Regions from separate parts of the Streptomyces sp. NPDC046303 genome, predicted to be linked through region 2. Evidence: predicted binding sites of a transcription regulator. Region 2 holds the regulator's gene; the other holds the start of a gene.
The links. Region 2 encodes HrcA, which represses chaperone genes, less so after heat shock. Its sites were predicted from a motif close to TTNGCACTCNGNNNNNCNGAGTGCNAA; they were not measured.

Region 1: groES (co-chaperone GroES) is a predicted target of HrcA. The motif match lies at 2,863-2,889, and genes of this name have one in related genera.

Annotation. Positions count from the first base shown of each region.
Region 1 covers NZ_JBVJFA010000035.1:6,254-13,825, reverse strand. The annotation lists gene ACZ6I1_RS28615 (DUF2867 domain-containing protein) at 1-415, shown strand, start outside; gene ACZ6I1_RS28610 (FtsW/RodA/SpoVE family cell cycle protein) at 730-2,127, opposite strand; gene ACZ6I1_RS28605 (hypothetical protein) at 2,332-2,775, opposite strand; gene groES (co-chaperone GroES) at 3,033-3,341, shown strand; gene groL (chaperonin GroEL) at 3,454-5,082, shown strand; gene ACZ6I1_RS28590 (ester cyclase) at 5,143-5,841, opposite strand; gene ACZ6I1_RS28585 (SDR family NAD(P)-dependent oxidoreductase) at 5,916-6,689, opposite strand; gene ACZ6I1_RS28580 (MOSC domain-containing protein) at 6,721-7,407, opposite strand; gene ACZ6I1_RS28575 (LysR family transcriptional regulator) at 7,496-7,572, shown strand, end outside.
Region 2 covers NZ_JBVJFA010000014.1:166,371-173,942, reverse strand. The annotation lists gene ACZ6I1_RS17240 (AMP-dependent synthetase/ligase) at 1-867, shown strand, start outside; gene hemW (radical SAM family heme chaperone HemW) at 1,073-2,305, shown strand; gene ACZ6I1_RS17230 (DUF3097 domain-containing protein) at 2,420-3,238, opposite strand; gene ACZ6I1_RS17225 (MBL fold metallo-hydrolase) at 3,267-3,992, opposite strand; gene hrcA (heat-inducible transcriptional repressor HrcA) at 4,138-5,154, shown strand; gene dnaJ (molecular chaperone DnaJ) at 5,155-6,294, shown strand; gene ACZ6I1_RS17210 (nitronate monooxygenase) at 6,440-7,531, shown strand; gene ACZ6I1_RS17205 (16S rRNA (uracil(1498)-N(3))-methyltransferase) at 7,528-7,572, shown strand, end outside.

The sequences.
Region 1 (7,572 bases), on a different contig from region 2:
GCTCTTCGCGCTCCGCTGGAAGCTCGGGGCGCTGCTCGGTCTGGACAAGCCCGCCGACGGCATCGGCGGCCGCGTGCCGACGCTGCGGGACCGCCTGCCGGCGGACCTCCGCGAGGGTCCGCGTGGGCCGGACCTCGACTCCGTACCGTTCACGTCCGTCTACCAGACCCATGACGAGTGGGTGGCGGAGATGGCCAACAAGACCGTGCACGGCGTGATGCACATCGGCTGGATCCCGGACGGCTCCGGCGGCCACCGCGGCCAGATGGCCGTCCTGGTCAAGCCGAACGGCCGCCTGGGCGCCGCGTACATGGCCGCCATCAAGCCCTTCCGCTACCTGGGCGTCTACCCGGCCCTGATCCGGGGCATCGGCCGCGAATGGCAAGCCGGAACCGCCGCCCGAGCCCGCGGCTAGCTCAGCCCGGGACGGGCTCGATGGCGCCGACCGCGGTGGTGACGAGGCCCGCCGCGTGGCGGGCGGCGTACTCGGCACAACGGGCGATCTGCCGCGTCCACCGTCCGACCTGCCGCGATCTCCATATGACCGCTGTCTGGCGACGGCGGGCCCGGCCCGGTCGGCGTTGCCGCCCGTCCCGGGCGAAGGGTCTTGGCCGCCCCGGGAGCCGGGCAGGGCATCCCTGATCCCGGTCGGGTGTGTCCCGGCCCCCGAAGCCGTCGGCCGGCAGGCCGGTGCGCCTGGGGGTGGTGCCGCCGGACCCGGCCCCCGCCCTACACCCCCGACACCACCGGTGTGATCGTCGTTTCGACCGGGCCCCTCGCGTCCGCCTCGCGTTGGCGTTCCGCGCTGTCGCTGATGCGGAGCAGCAGGGCGATCATGATCCAGTTGGCCAGGAGGGACGAGCCGCCCTTGGCCAGGAAGGGCAGGGCCTTGCCCGTCAGGGGGATCAGGCCCGTGACGCCACCCGCGACCACGAAGACCTGGAGGGCCAGCGCCGAGGCGAGGCCCACCGCCAGCAGTTTGCCGAAGGGGTCGCGGGCGCCGAGGGCCATCCGGAGCCCCCGCTGTACGAGGAGTGCGTACAGGATCAGTACCGCCATGACCCCGGCCAGGCCGAGTTCCTCGCCGACCGTCGTCAGGATGAAGTCGCTGCGGCCCGCGAACTTGATCAGCTCCGGGTGGCCCATGCCGAGGCCGGTGCCGGAGATGCCGCCCGTGCCGAAGCTGAACAGCGCCTGCGCCGACTGGTCCGAGGTGACGCCCGGGGGAGGGTTCTCCCAGTAGTACGACAGCGGGTTGAGCCAGGCGGCCACGCGCGCCTTGACGTGCGGTTCCGTCGAGCCCACAGCGAAGGCGCCGACCGCCGCCATGAACAGGCCGCACACGATCCAGCCGGTGCGCTCCGTGGCCACGTACAGCATCACCACGAAGACGCCGAAGAAGATCAGCGACGTACCCAGGTCGCGCTCGAAGACCAGCACCAGCATCGACACGATCCACACCGTGACGATCGGTCCCAGCTGGCGCATCGGCGGCATCCGCATGCCGAGGAACTTGCGGCCCGTCAGGGCCAGCGAATCCCGGTGGATCACCAGGTAGCCCGCGAAAAAGATCGCGATCATGATCTTCACGAACTCGCCGGGCTGCAGCGAGAACCCGAACAGGATGATCCACCGCTTCGCGCCGTACGTGTCCGCGCCGAAGAACGCCGGCGCGATCAGCAGCACCAGCGCGACGGCCATCGTGATGTAGATGAACCGCTGCAGCAGCCGGTGGTCGCGCAGCAGCGCCACCACCAGGATGCAGGCGGCGACGCCGACCACCGTCCACAGCAGCTGGCCCGGAGCGTTCGCGTCCGAGTTGTACCGCTCGATGTACCCCTGGTCGAGGCGGTGGATCAGTACCAGCCCGAGGCCGGTCAGCAGCATGGCCAGCGGGAAGATCAGCGGGTCGGCGTACGCCGCGAACCGGCGGATGCCCAGGTGCCCGACCAGCGAGAGCAGCGTCATGCTGATCGTGAAGCCGGTGAGGTCGGGCGGCAGCTCGCCGTTCATGGCGAGGCCGGCGTTGGCGTGGCCGAAGACGGCGGTGCCGACGACGAGGACGAGCAGCAGCGCCTCGGTGCGACGGCGGGAGCCCGCCGTCGTCAGGGGTTTCAGTCCACGCACGGGAGGCCGCCGCCGTCCGTGGGCGCGAGCGCGAGCGCGGGCGCGGGCGCGGGTGCGGGCGAGGCGGCAGGCGTGTACGGCGCCCCCGGTGACGGCGAGGGTGGACGCGAGGGGGAGGGTGAGGGGGAAGCGGCGCCCCGTGCGCTCGGGCTCGGAGGGGCCTTCGGCCCGATCTGCTCGGCAATGAGGCGCTTTATCTTCATATCAACTACGACGTCGATGCCCTCCCCATGGTTCCTCCCGCAGCCTGCCCACCGCCCACACCGGAAGGACGAGGGAGAGCACGCCCACCGCGCCGGGCCCCAGCCACACCAGGACGCCGGGCCGCACGGCCGTGCCGGCGGACGGTCCGAGGACGAAGGCGGGCTGCGGACCGTCCGGACGGGTGTCGAACGCGGTGTCGACCCCGACCCGCCGAATCGCGAACGAGCCGTCGCCCGCCGCGAAGGAGCCCTCGCACATCCAGTGCAGGTCCCCGTCCGAGTCCCGCTCCTCCGCACACCGCGTGGCGTGGAAGGCGCCCTCCACCCCGGCGACCTGAGCCGCGAGCCGCGGCACGGAGTTCGACAGCATGTAGATCCCGGCCGCGAGGCCGACCACGATCGGGATGCCGTGCCGCCAGCGCACGCCGGGGTTCGTCCTGGTCATGACCGGAGAGTAGTGAGATCGAACGCCCGTGCGCCGGGGTTTCGCCGGTTCCGGAGGGCCGCTCCGCGCAACGCCCATCGTCGGGAATTGGCACTCCGCTTGACCGAGTGCTAATCGCCGGAATAGTCTCGCACCTGGCACTCGCCCCCGGTGAGTGCCAACACAGCGACAGGCAGATCCGGCACCCGCGACGACGGATCGACCTGGTCGCCACCTCAGACAGTTAACCCCGGATCTCCGAAGGGGGAGGTCGGATCGTGACGACCGCCAGCTCCAAGGTTGCCATCAAGCCGCTTGAGGACCGCATTGTGGTCCAGCCGCTCGACGCCGAGCAGACCACGGCCTCCGGCCTGGTCATCCCGGACACCGCGAAGGAGAAGCCCCAGGAGGGCGTCGTCCTCGCGGTCGGTCCGGGTCGCTTCGAGGACGGCCAGCGTCTCCCGCTGGACGTCAACGTCGGCGACATCGTGCTGTACAGCAAGTACGGCGGCACCGAAGTGAAGTACAGCGGCGAGGAGTACCTCGTCCTCTCGGCCCGCGACGTGCTCGCGATCGTCGAGAAGTAATTCGCTTCTCCAGTACTGCTTTGAGCTGCGCCCCTGGTCACCCCGCTGATTGCCGGGCGGCGAGGGGCGCAGTTCGTTAAACCCGAGTTTTCGAGAGGGCTGAACCGCTCCCATGGCGAAGATCCTGAAGTTCGACGAGGACGCCCGTCGCGCCCTCGAGCGCGGCGTCAACAAGCTTGCCGACACGGTGAAGGTGACGATCGGCCCCAAGGGCCGCAACGTCGTCATCGACAAGAAGTTCGGCGCCCCCACCATCACCAACGACGGTGTCACCATCGCCCGCGAGGTCGAGCTGGACGACCCGTACGAGAACCTGGGCGCGCAGCTCGTGAAGGAGGTGGCGACCAAGACCAACGACATCGCGGGTGACGGCACCACCACCGCCACTGTGCTGGCCCAGGCGCTGGTCCGCGAGGGTCTGCGCAACGTCGCCGCGGGCGCGTCCCCGGCCGCCCTGAAGAAGGGCATCGACGCCGCGGTCAAGGCCGTGTCCGAGGAGCTCCTCGCGACCGCCCGCCCGATCGAGGACAAGTCCGACATCGCCGCCGTGGCCGCGCTCTCCGCGCAGGACCAGCAGGTCGGCGAGCTCATCGCCGAGGCGATGGACAAGGTCGGCAAGGACGGTGTCATCACCGTCGAGGAGTCCAACGCCTTCGGCCTGGAGCTGGAGTTCACCGAGGGCATGGCCTTCGACAAGGGCTACCTCTCGCCGTACATGGTCTCCGACCAGGAGCGTATGGAGGCCGTCCTCGACGACCCGTACATCCTGATCAACCAGGGCAAGATCTCCTCCATCCAGGACCTCCTGCCGCTGCTCGAGAAGGTCATCCAGGCCGGCGCCTCGAAGCCGCTGCTGATCATCGCCGAGGACGTCGAGGGCGAGGCGCTCTCCACCCTCGTCGTCAACAAGATCCGCGGCACCTTCAACGCGGTCGCCGTCAAGGCCCCGGGCTTCGGCGACCGCCGCAAGGCGATGCTGCAGGACATGGCCACCCTCACCGGTGCCACCGTCATCGCCGAGGAGGTCGGCCTCAAGCTCGACCAGGCCGGTCTGGACGTACTGGGCTCCGCCCGCCGCGTCACGATCTCCAAGGACGACACCACCATCGTCGACGGTGGCGGCAACTCCGAGGACGTCGCGGGCCGCGTCAACCAGATCAAGGCCGAGATCGAGTCCACCGACTCCGACTGGGACCGCGAGAAGCTGCAGGAGCGCCTGGCGAAGCTCGCCGGCGGCGTCTGCGTCATCAAGGTCGGCGCCGCCACCGAGGTGGAGCTCAAGGAGAAGAAGCACCGCCTCGAGGACGCCATCTCGGCGACCCGCGCCGCGGTCGAGGAGGGCATCGTCTCCGGCGGTGGCTCCGCTCTCGTCCACGCCGTCAAGGTCCTCGAGGACAACCTCGGCCTGTCGGGCGACGAGGCCACCGGTGTCGCGGTCGTGCGCCGCGCCGCCGTCGAGCCGCTGCGCTGGATCGCCGAGAACGCCGGTCTCGAGGGTTACGTCATCACCTCGAAGGTCGCCGAGCTCGACAAGGGCCAGGGCTTCAACGCCGCCACCGGCGAGTACGGCGACCTGGTCAAGGCCGGCGTCATCGACCCGGTGAAGGTCACCCGCTCCGCGCTGGAGAACGCCGCTTCCATCGCCTCCCTGCTGCTCACGACCGAGACCCTGGTCGTCGAGAAGCCGGCCGAGGAAGAGGCCGACGCGGGCCACGGCCACGGTCACGGCCACAGCCACTGATCGCACCACGGCACAGCGAAGGCCCCGTTCCGCACCTGCGGAACGGGGCCTTCCCCGTGTTCAGGACCCGGACGCGCCCATCTCGCGCATGAGGCGGCCGATGTCGTAGTGCCACCAGGCCTCGGCTATCTTGCCGTCCGCACAGCGGAAGGTGGTGGTCCCGGGGATGTCGTACGTCTTCCCGGTCGGTGCGACCCCCATGAACTCTCCCTTGTGCGTGCCGTGCCAGGTCCACACGGTGGTGACGAGGTCGCCCTCGGCCACCTGGGCCACCGTCTCGAAGGTCATGTCGAAGGCCGCGCGCCACATCTGCATGTCCTTGTGCATGACGTCCCGTCCGGTGACGGTGGTCTCGTCGTGCCCGACGTCGTGGTCGATGTAGTCGGCGGCGAAGAGCTCGTCGATGAGGCTCGTGTTGCCCTTCATCGCGATCTCCTGGAACACCTTGTCCGCGAGCATCTTGTTGAGGTTCTCGTCGCGGACGACGTCCAGGTTGGTGAAGGTCGGCATCCCCTCGCAGAGGGCCACCATCTCCTGGAACATCTTGTCGGTCTCCGGGAGATGAGAGTTCTTCATGGCGTCTTCGTACGAGGGGAATTCGACCACGTCCACGTAGTGGTTCTCGGCCTCGCGGTCCTTGCCCACGATGGAGTGGGTCACCGTGCGCTTGCCCTGGCTCTGCGAGACGTACTGGTCGAGCAGCTGGTTGAGGTCGTCCTGCCGGCTGGTCTTGTAATCGATTATCTGTACGAATGTCATGGCGTCTCCCGGGCTGGATGGGACACGTCCATTTTAGGTAAATACCACCCATTCGGCTGGTTTGCCGGGGGGTGTTACTGCGGCCCGTACTTGCGGCCCGTACGGGACGACACCCCGCCCAGCAGCCCGCGCGGCGTCAGCTTCACCACGCCCATCAGCGCCTTGTACCGCGGATCGGGGATCGACACCGTCTTGCCCCGGGCCAGGTCCGCCAGGGCCGCCGCCACCAGCTTGTCGGCGTCGAGCCACATCCAGCCGGGGATGTTGTCCGTGCCCATGCCGGCGCGCTGGTGGAACTCCGTCCGTACGAAGCCGGGGCACAGCGCCATCAGCCGTACCCCGGATCCCGCCAGGTCCCGCGCCGCACCCTGGGTGAACTGCACGACCCAGGCCTTGCTCGCCCCGTAGGTGCCGCGCGGTACGAACGCCGCCACGGAGGCCACGTTGATCACGCCGCCGCGGCCGCGCGAGCGCATCGACCCGGTGGCCGCCGAGGTCAGCCGCAGGACCGCCTCGATGTGCACCTTCAGCATGGTGAGCTCGTCGGCCATGGAGACCTCGAGGTAGCGGCCCTTGTTGCCGAAGCCCGCGTTGTTGACCAGCAGGTCCACCGGGTGGGTGCGGTCGCCGAGGCGGCGCTCGACCGCCGCGATGCCCTCCTCGGCGGAGAGGTCGGCGGCCAGCACCTCGGCCTCGATGCCGTGCCGGTCGTGCAGCTCGGTGGCCTGCTCGCCGAGCCGCTTGGTGTCACGCGCCACCAGCACCAGGTTGTGGCCCTGGGCGGCGAGCCGCCGGGCGAAGGCGGCGCCGATGCCCGCCGTGGATCCCGTAATCAACGCAGTCGTCATAGGCGCAACCTAGCCGCCCCGGATGACGGTGTTACCCCGCCCCGACCCCGGCCCCGTACTTCTCCACGTACCGGCGCACCCGCTCGTGGGCCTCCGGCTCCATCGCCGCGCCCGCCGCCAGGGTGCGCGGCAGCAGGGCGCGCTCGGTGGTGAAGGCCCGGAACCACAACTGCACCGTCACGTCGTGGTCCGGACGGTGGATGACCTCGATGGTGTCGCCCGGGGAGACCGAGCCCTCCTCGATCACCCGCAGGTACGCGCCCGGCCGTGCCGCCCGGGTGAAGCGCTTGACCCAGGCGCTCTCGCCGACGGCCCCCTGGAAGGTCTGGCACGGGATGCGGGCCGAGGCCACCTCGAGGACCAGGTCCGCGCCGACCCGCCACCGGTCGCCGAGGCGCGCGGTGTTCAGGTCGAGGCCGGAGGTGGTGAAGTTCTCGCCGAAGGCCCCGGCGGGCAGTTCGCGGCCCAGCTCGCGCTCCCAGCGGTCCAGGTCCTCGCGCGCGTACGCGTAGACGGCCTGGTGGTCGCCGCCGTGGTGGCGGCGGTCGCAGACGGCGTCGCCCTCGAGGCCGCTGCCCCGTCCGGTGGCCTTGGAGCCGGGAGCGCTCACGCGCACCGGTCCGGGGACCGGGCGCTTGTGGTGGCCGGTCACCCCGCCTTCCGCGTCGGTGTAGTCGACGGCCGTGGCGCGGCCGAGGTTCACGGAGATCAGATGTATGGGGACCATGCGGCCAACCTAGCCGAGCGCCCCCAAAGCGTCACGGGGTATTCGTGCGGCCAGTCAAAGCAGGGCTTATGCTCGAGGGGTGATCGAGGCACGCCATCTCCGGGTCCTGCGCGCTGTCGCCGGGACCGGGTCCTTCTCCGCCGCCGCCCGCGAGCT
Region 2 (7,572 bases):
GCGACCGCCCCCTTCGGCCTCGCCACCAAGCACAAGATCGCCGACACGCTCGTCTACTCCAAGCTCCGCGAGGCCTTCGGCGGCAACCTGCGCGCCGCCGTCTCCGGCGCCTCCGCCCTCGCGCCCGACATCGGCTACTTCTTCTCCGGCGCCGGCATCCACATCCTCGAGGGCTACGGCCTGACCGAGTCCAGCGCCGCTTCCTTCGTCAACCCGGGCGAGGCCTACCGCACCGGCACCGTCGGCAAGCCGCTCCCCGGCACCGAGGTCCGCATCGCCGACGACGGCGAGGTCCTGCTGCGCGGCCCCGGCATCATGCAGGGCTACCACGGGCAGCCCGAGAAGACCGCCGAGGTGCTGGAGTCCGACGGCTGGCTGCACACGGGCGACATCGGCGAGCTCTCGGCCGACGGCTACCTGCGCATCACCGACCGCAAGAAGGACCTGATCAAGACCTCGGGCGGCAAGTACGTCGCCCCGGCCGAGATCGAGGGCCGGTTCAAGGCGATCTGCCCGTACGTGTCGACCATCGTCGTGCACGGCGCCGACCGGAACTTCTGCTCCGCCCTGATCGCCCTCGACGAGCCGTCGATCATGGGCTGGGCGGCCGAGAACGGACTCGAGGGCAAGACGTACGGGCAGGTCCTGGCCGCGCCGGAGACCAACCGCCTGATCGAGACCTACGTCCAGACCCTCAACGAGGGCCTCCAGCGGTGGCAGACGATCAAGAAGTTCCGGATCCTGCCGCGCGACCTCGACGTGGAGCACGGCGACCTCACGCCCAGCCTCAAGCTGAAGCGCCCGGTCGTCGAGCGTGAGTTCAAGCACCTGATCGACGAGATGTACGAGGGCGCGCGCGAGGCCTGACGCCTGCCGCGGGCCCGGCGGGGCGGGGCGGCGGACCGCCCCGCGGGCCGTGCCCTTCCCGGGTGGCCCGGGGGTCGGGGTGCGCCCGGCCGCCCCTCCCTGCGGGCCGGCTGCCGGGGCTCCGCCCCGGACCCCGCGCCTCCAATGCCGTCGGGGCCGGTCTGTGCGGGGTGGGCGGCCCCGGCGGGTGCGGGATGATGGAGCTATGCCTTCCGCACTGCCCGACGGTGACCCCATGCCCGAAGACGGCTCGCTGCCGTCGCACGCCCTGGAGGGTGCGGGGGACCGGCCGCTCGGCTTCTACCTGCACGTGCCGTACTGCGCCACCCGGTGCGGGTACTGCGACTTCAACACCTACACGGCCACCGAGCTGCGGGGCACCGGCGGCGTGCTCGCCTCGCGGGAGAACTACGCCGACACCCTGATCGACGAGGTGCGCCTCGCCCGCAAGGTGCTCGGTGACGACCCGAGGGCCGTGCGGACGGTGTTCGTGGGCGGCGGCACTCCGACGCTGCTGCCCGCCGGCGACCTCGTACGGATGCTCGCGGCGATCCGGGACGAGTTCGGCCTGGCCGAGGACGCGGAGATCACCACCGAGGCCAATCCGGAGTCCGTCAACCCCGAGTACCTGGCCGAGCTGCGCGCCGGCGGCTTCAACCGGATCTCCTTCGGCATGCAGAGCGCGAAGCAGCACGTCCTGAAGGTGCTGGACCGTACGCACACCCCCGGGCGCCCGGAGGCTTGCGTGGCGGAGGCGCGGGCGGCGGGCTTCGAGCACGTCAACCTGGACCTGATCTACGGGACGCCGGGGGAATCGGACGAGGACTGGCGGGCGTCGCTCGCCGCCGCGCTGGGCGCCGGACCCGACCACGTCTCGGCGTACGCGCTGATCGTGGAGGAGGGCACCCAGCTGGCGCGGCGGATCCGCCGGGGCGAGGTCCCGATGACGGACGACGACGTGCACGCCGACCGGTACCTGATCGCCGACGAGGTCATGGCGGCCGCCGGGTACTCCTGGTACGAGGTGTCGAACTGGGCCTCCTCGGAGGCCGGGCGCTGCCTGCACAACGAGCTGTACTGGCGCGGCGCCGACTGGTGGGGCGCGGGGCCCGGCGCGCACTCGCACGTCGGCGGGGTGCGGTGGTGGAACGTCAAGCACCCGGGCGCGTATGCCGCCGCGCTGGCGGAGGGGCGGTCCCCCGGGGCCGGCCGCGAGCTCCTGTCCGAGGAGGACCGCCGGGTCGAGCGGATCCTGCTGGAGCTGCGCCTGGTGGACGGGGTGCCGTTGTCGCTGCTCGCGCCGGCGGGGCTGGCCGCGTCCCGCAAGGCCCTCGCGGACGGACTGCTCGAGGCGGGGCCGTACGGGGCGGGGCGGGCCGTACTGACCCTGCGGGGGCGGCTGCTCGCCGACGCGGTGGTCCGGGACCTGGTGGACTAGCCCCGCGGGCCGGCTGCCGGGGCTCCGCCCCGGACCCGCGTCGCCTCGCACGCCGGAGGGCTGGCACTGCCCCTGCGGGCCGGCTTCCCGGGGCTCCGCCCCGGACCCCGCGCCTCAAACGCCGGCGGGGCTGGAATCCGCCGTGACGTGGTCGATCAGGTGTTCCACCGAGCCCAGGAGGGTGGGTTCGAGGTCCTTGTAGGACGTCACCCGGGACAGGATGTGCTGCCAGGCGGCGCCGGTGTTGTCCGGCCAGCCCAGGGCGCGGCAGACGCCCGTCTTCCAGTCCTGGCCGCGGGGGACCGACGGCCAGGCCGGGATGCCCAGGGCGGACGGCTTCACCGCCTGCCAGACGTCCACGTACGGGTGGCCCACGATCAGCACGTCCGGGGAGGTCACCGACGCCGCGATGCGTGACTCCTTCGAGCCGGGGACGAGGTGGTCCACCAGGATCCCCAGGCGGGCGTCCGGGCCCGGGGCGAAGTCGGCGACGATCGCCGGGAGGTCGTCGATGCCCTCCAGGTACTCCACCACCACGCCCTCGATGCGCAGGTCGTCGCCCCAGACCCGCTCGACCAGCTCCGCGTCGTGGCGGCCCTCCACGTAGATCCGCCCGGCCCGCGCCACCCGCGCCCGCGCCCCCGGCACCGCGATCGAGCCCGAGGCCGTCCGCCGCGGCGCCGACGGCCCGCGCGCGGGCCGGGTGAGGGTGACCACGGCCCCGTCCAGCAGGAAGCCCCGCGGCTCCAGGGGGAACACCCGCCGCTTGCCGAAGCGGTCCTCCAGGGTCACCGTGCCCGCCTCGCAGGCCACCACCGCGCCGCAGAAGTCCGTACCGGCCACCTCGACCACGAGATCGGGCTCCGCCGCCACCTCCGGCACGGCCTTGGGGCGCTTCCACTGGGGGGTCAGGTCGGGGGAGTACTCGCGCATCCGGCCGAGCGTAGGAGAGGCGCGGCGGTCACGGTTGCGACACGCCGAAACGGGCGGCCAGTGTGGCGCGTTGCGCACGGACGAAGCCCGCGTCGACCACCGCTCCGTGACCCGGCACGTACAGTGCGTCGTCCCCGCCCAGTGCCAGCAGCCGGTCCAGGGCCGCCGGCCACTGCCGGGGCACCGCGTCCGGGCCGGCCGAGGGGTCGCCCGACTCCTCGACGAGGTCCCCGCAGAACACCGTCTCGCGCTCGCCCGGCACGAAGACCGCCAGATCGTGGCGCGTGTGGCCGGGGCCCACATTGGCGAGCAGTACCTGTACCCCGCCCAGCTCCAGCGTCCACTCGCCCGACACCAGGTGCTTCGGCACCACCATCAGGTCCGCGGCCTCCGCGGCCTCCGCCTCCGCCAGGCCGTGCCGCACCGCGTCCCCGCGCAGCTCCTCGCGGCCCGTGGCGAGCAGCGCGTCCAGCCCGACCGCCCCGTACACCTCGGCCCCGGAGAAGGCGGCCCCGCCCAGGACGTGGTCGAAATGGCCGTGCGTGAATGCGATATGGGTCACGTGCCGGCCGGTCAGCCGCTCGGCTTCCGCCCGCAGCCGCGCGCCCTCGCGCAGGCACGAACCGGGGTCGACGAGGAGGACGGAATCGTCGCCCACCACCAGTCCCGCCGTGCAGTCCCACACCGGCAGCCGCAGGCGTCCGGTCCGCCCGGTCAGCCTTTCCCAGCCCGCCTCTTCCCAACGCACGTCCATACCGAGACGCTACCTGGCGGGCCTCCCTTGCCAGGGTCTTACTACCCGGCCGTACACTGAGCGGGGGTTCTCTGGCACTCGAACGGCCAGAGTGCCAGTCAACAGGCAGCGAACAGGCAACGGACCACAGCTGGAGGTGTGCGCGATGCTCAGCGAACGCAGACTCGAAGTGCTGCGCGCCATCGTCCAGGACTACGTCGGGACGGAGGAGCCGGTCGGCTCCAAGGCGCTCACCGAGCGGCACCGGCTCGGCGTCTCGCCCGCCACCGTGCGCAACGACATGGCCGTGCTGGAGGACGAGGGCTACATCGCCCAGCCCCACACCAGCGCCGGCCGGATCCCCACCGACAAGGGCTACCGCCTGTTCGTCGACAAGCTGGCGGGAGTCAAGCCGCTGTCGACGCCCGAGCGCCGGGCCATCCAGAACTTCCTCGACGGCGCCGTCGACCTCGACGACGTGGTCGGCCGCACCGTGCGGCTGCTCGCGCAGCTGACCCGGCAGGTCGCCGTCGTCCAGTACCCGAGCCTGACCCGCTCGACCGTCCGGCACGTGGAGCTGCTCTCGCTCGCCCCCGCGCGCCTGATGCTCGTACTGATCACGGACACCGGGCGCGTCGAGCAGCGGCTGGTCGACTGCCCGAGCCCCTTCGGGGAGACCTCCCTGGCCGATCTGCGGGCCCGGCTCAACAGCAGGGTCGTGGGGCGCCGGTTCACCGACGTGCCCCCGCTCGTCCAGGACCTCCCCGAGTCCTTCGAGGCGGACGACCGCGGCACGGTGTCCACCGTGCTCGCGACGCTCCTCGAAACCCTGGTCGAGGAAGCCGAAGAGCGGCTGATGATCGGCGGCACCGCCAATCTCACTCGCTTCGGACATGATTTTCCCTTGACGATCAGGCCGGTGCTCGAAGCGCTGGAGGAGCAGGTCGTGCTCCTCAAGCTGCTGGGCGAGGCCAATGAATCGGAAATGGCCGTACGGATCGGGCACGAGAACGCCTACGAGGGGCTGAACTCCACGTCGGTCGTCTCGGTCGGTTACGGTTCGGGCGGCGAAACGGTCGCCAAACTCGGCGTGGTCGGACCGACCCGCATGGACTACCCCGGAACGATGGGAGCGGTACGCGCAGTGGCACGTTACGTCGGACAGATCCTGGCGGAGTCGTAAGTGGCCACGGACTACTACGCCGTTCTCGGCGTGCGCCGCGACGCATCGCAGGACGAGATCAAGAAGGCCTTCCGCCGCCTCGCGCGTGAACTCCACCCGGACGTCAATCCGGACCCGAAGACGCAGGAGCGCTTCAAGGAGATCAACGCGGCCTACGAGGTGCTCTCGGACCCGCAGAAGAAGCAGGTCTACGACCTCGGCGGCGACCCGCTGTCCTCCTCGGGGGGCGGCGGCGGAGCGGGCGGCTTCGGAGCGGGCGGCTTCGGCAACTTCTCCGACATCATGGACGCCTTCTTCGGCCAGGCCTCGCAGCGCGGCCCGCGCTCGCGGACCCGGCGCGGCCAGGACGCCATGATCCGCCTGGACCTGGAGCTGGACGAGGCGGCCTTCGGGACCACCAAGGACATCCAGGTCGACACGGCCGTCGTCTGCACCACCTGCTCCGGAGAGGGTGCCGCCCCCGGCACCTCCGCCCAGACGTGCGACATGTGCCGCGGCCGCGGTGAGGTCTCGCAGGTCACCCGGTCCTTCCTCGGCCAGGTCATGACCTCGCGCCCCTGCCCGCAGTGCCAGGGCTTCGGCACCGTCGTCCCGACCCCGTGCCCCGAGTGCGCGGGCGACGGCCGGGTCCGGTCCCGCCGCAGCCTCACCGTCAAGATCCCGGCCGGTGTCGAGAACGGCACCCGCATCCAGCTCGCGGGCGAGGGCGAGGTCGGCCCCGGCGGCGGCCCCGCCGGCGACCTGTACGTGGAGATCCACGAGCTGCCGCACCCGACGTTCCAGCGGCGCGGGGACGACCTGCACTGCACGGTCACCATCCCCATGACGGCGGCGGCCCTGGGCACCAAGTGCCCGCTGGAGACGCTCGACGGCATGGAGGAGATCGACATCCGGCCCGGCACCCAGTCCGGCCAGTCGATCCCGCTGCACGGGCGCGGCGTCACCCACCTGCGCGGCGGCGGGCGCGGCGACCTGATCGTCCACGTCGAGGTGACCACCCCGGGCAAGCTGGACACCCAGCAGGAAGAACTGCTGCGCCAGCTGGCGAAGCTGCGCGGCGAGGAGCGGCCCACCGGCCAGTTCGCGCCGGGCCAGCAGGGCCTGTTCAGCCGCCTGAAGGACGCCTTCAACGGCCGCTGACCGCCTGCGACCTTTGTCGACGAGCCCGGCCGGGGATGTCCCCGGCCGGGCTCGCCCTATGTGTTCCGGCCGCGCCGGGAAGCGGACTATGCCAGGCGAATGCCGTGATTCGGTCCGCTGAGCGGGACATGGCACGATGCAGTGCATGTCCTCGGCACCGAACGGTCTCTGCGCTTATCCGATCGTGCAGGCCCCCATGGCGGGCGGCGCCTCCTGTCCGCCGCTCGCCGCCGCCGTGTGCGAGGCGGGCGGACTGGGCTTCCTGGCCGGCGGGTACAAGACCGCCGACGGCATGTACCAGGAGATCAAGCAGGTGCGCGCGCTCACCCGGCGCCCGTTCGGCGTGAACCTCTTCATGCCGCAGACCGGTTACGTGGACCCGGCCGCCGTCGAGGCGTACCGCGGGCAGCTGGCCGGCGAGGCGAGCTGGTACGAGATCTCCCTGGCCGACGAGGACATCATCGGCACCTGCGACGACGGCTACGACGCCAAACTCGCCATCCTCCTGGAGGACCCGGTCCCGGTCGTCTCCTTCACCTTCGGCTGCCCCGCCCCGGCGGTCCTGGCCGCCCTGCGCACGGCCGGTACGTACACCGTCGTCACCGCGACCTCCGTCGAGGAGGCCCGCCGCGCGCAGGAGGCCGGTGCGGACGCCGTGTGCGTGCAGGGGGTGGAGGCCGGCGGCCACCAGGGCACCCACCGGGACGACCCGCAGGCCGACGGCACGGCGTCGGTGGGCCTGCTCGCGCTCGTGGCCCAGGTACGGGAGGGGGTCGCGCTCCCCATCATCGCGGCGGGCGGTCTCATGCGGGGCTCGCAGATCGCCGCGCTGCTCGCCGCGGGCGCGGAGGCGGCCCAGCTCGGGACGGCCTTCCTGGCCTGCCCGGAGTCGGGGGCGGACCCGCTCCACAAGAAGGCGCTGACGGACCCGCTGTTCGTACGGACCGAGCTGACCCGGGCCTTCTCCGGGCGGCCGGCGCGGGGCCTGGTCAACCGGTTCATGCGCGAGCACGGACCGTACGCCCCCGCCGCCTACCCGCAGATCCACCACCTGACCTCGGGACTGCGCAAAGCCGCCGCCGCGGCCGGGGACCCGCAGGGCATGGCCCTGTGGGCGGGGCAGGGGCACCGGCTCGCGCGGGCGCTGCCGGCCGGGGAGCTGATGGAAGTGCTGGCGGCCGAACTGGCCGAGGCACAGAGCACGTTGAAGGCAATGCAGATGAGGAGTGCGTCATGACCGCCCCGGTGTTCGTGGTCGAAGAGGTTCCGACGGGGCCG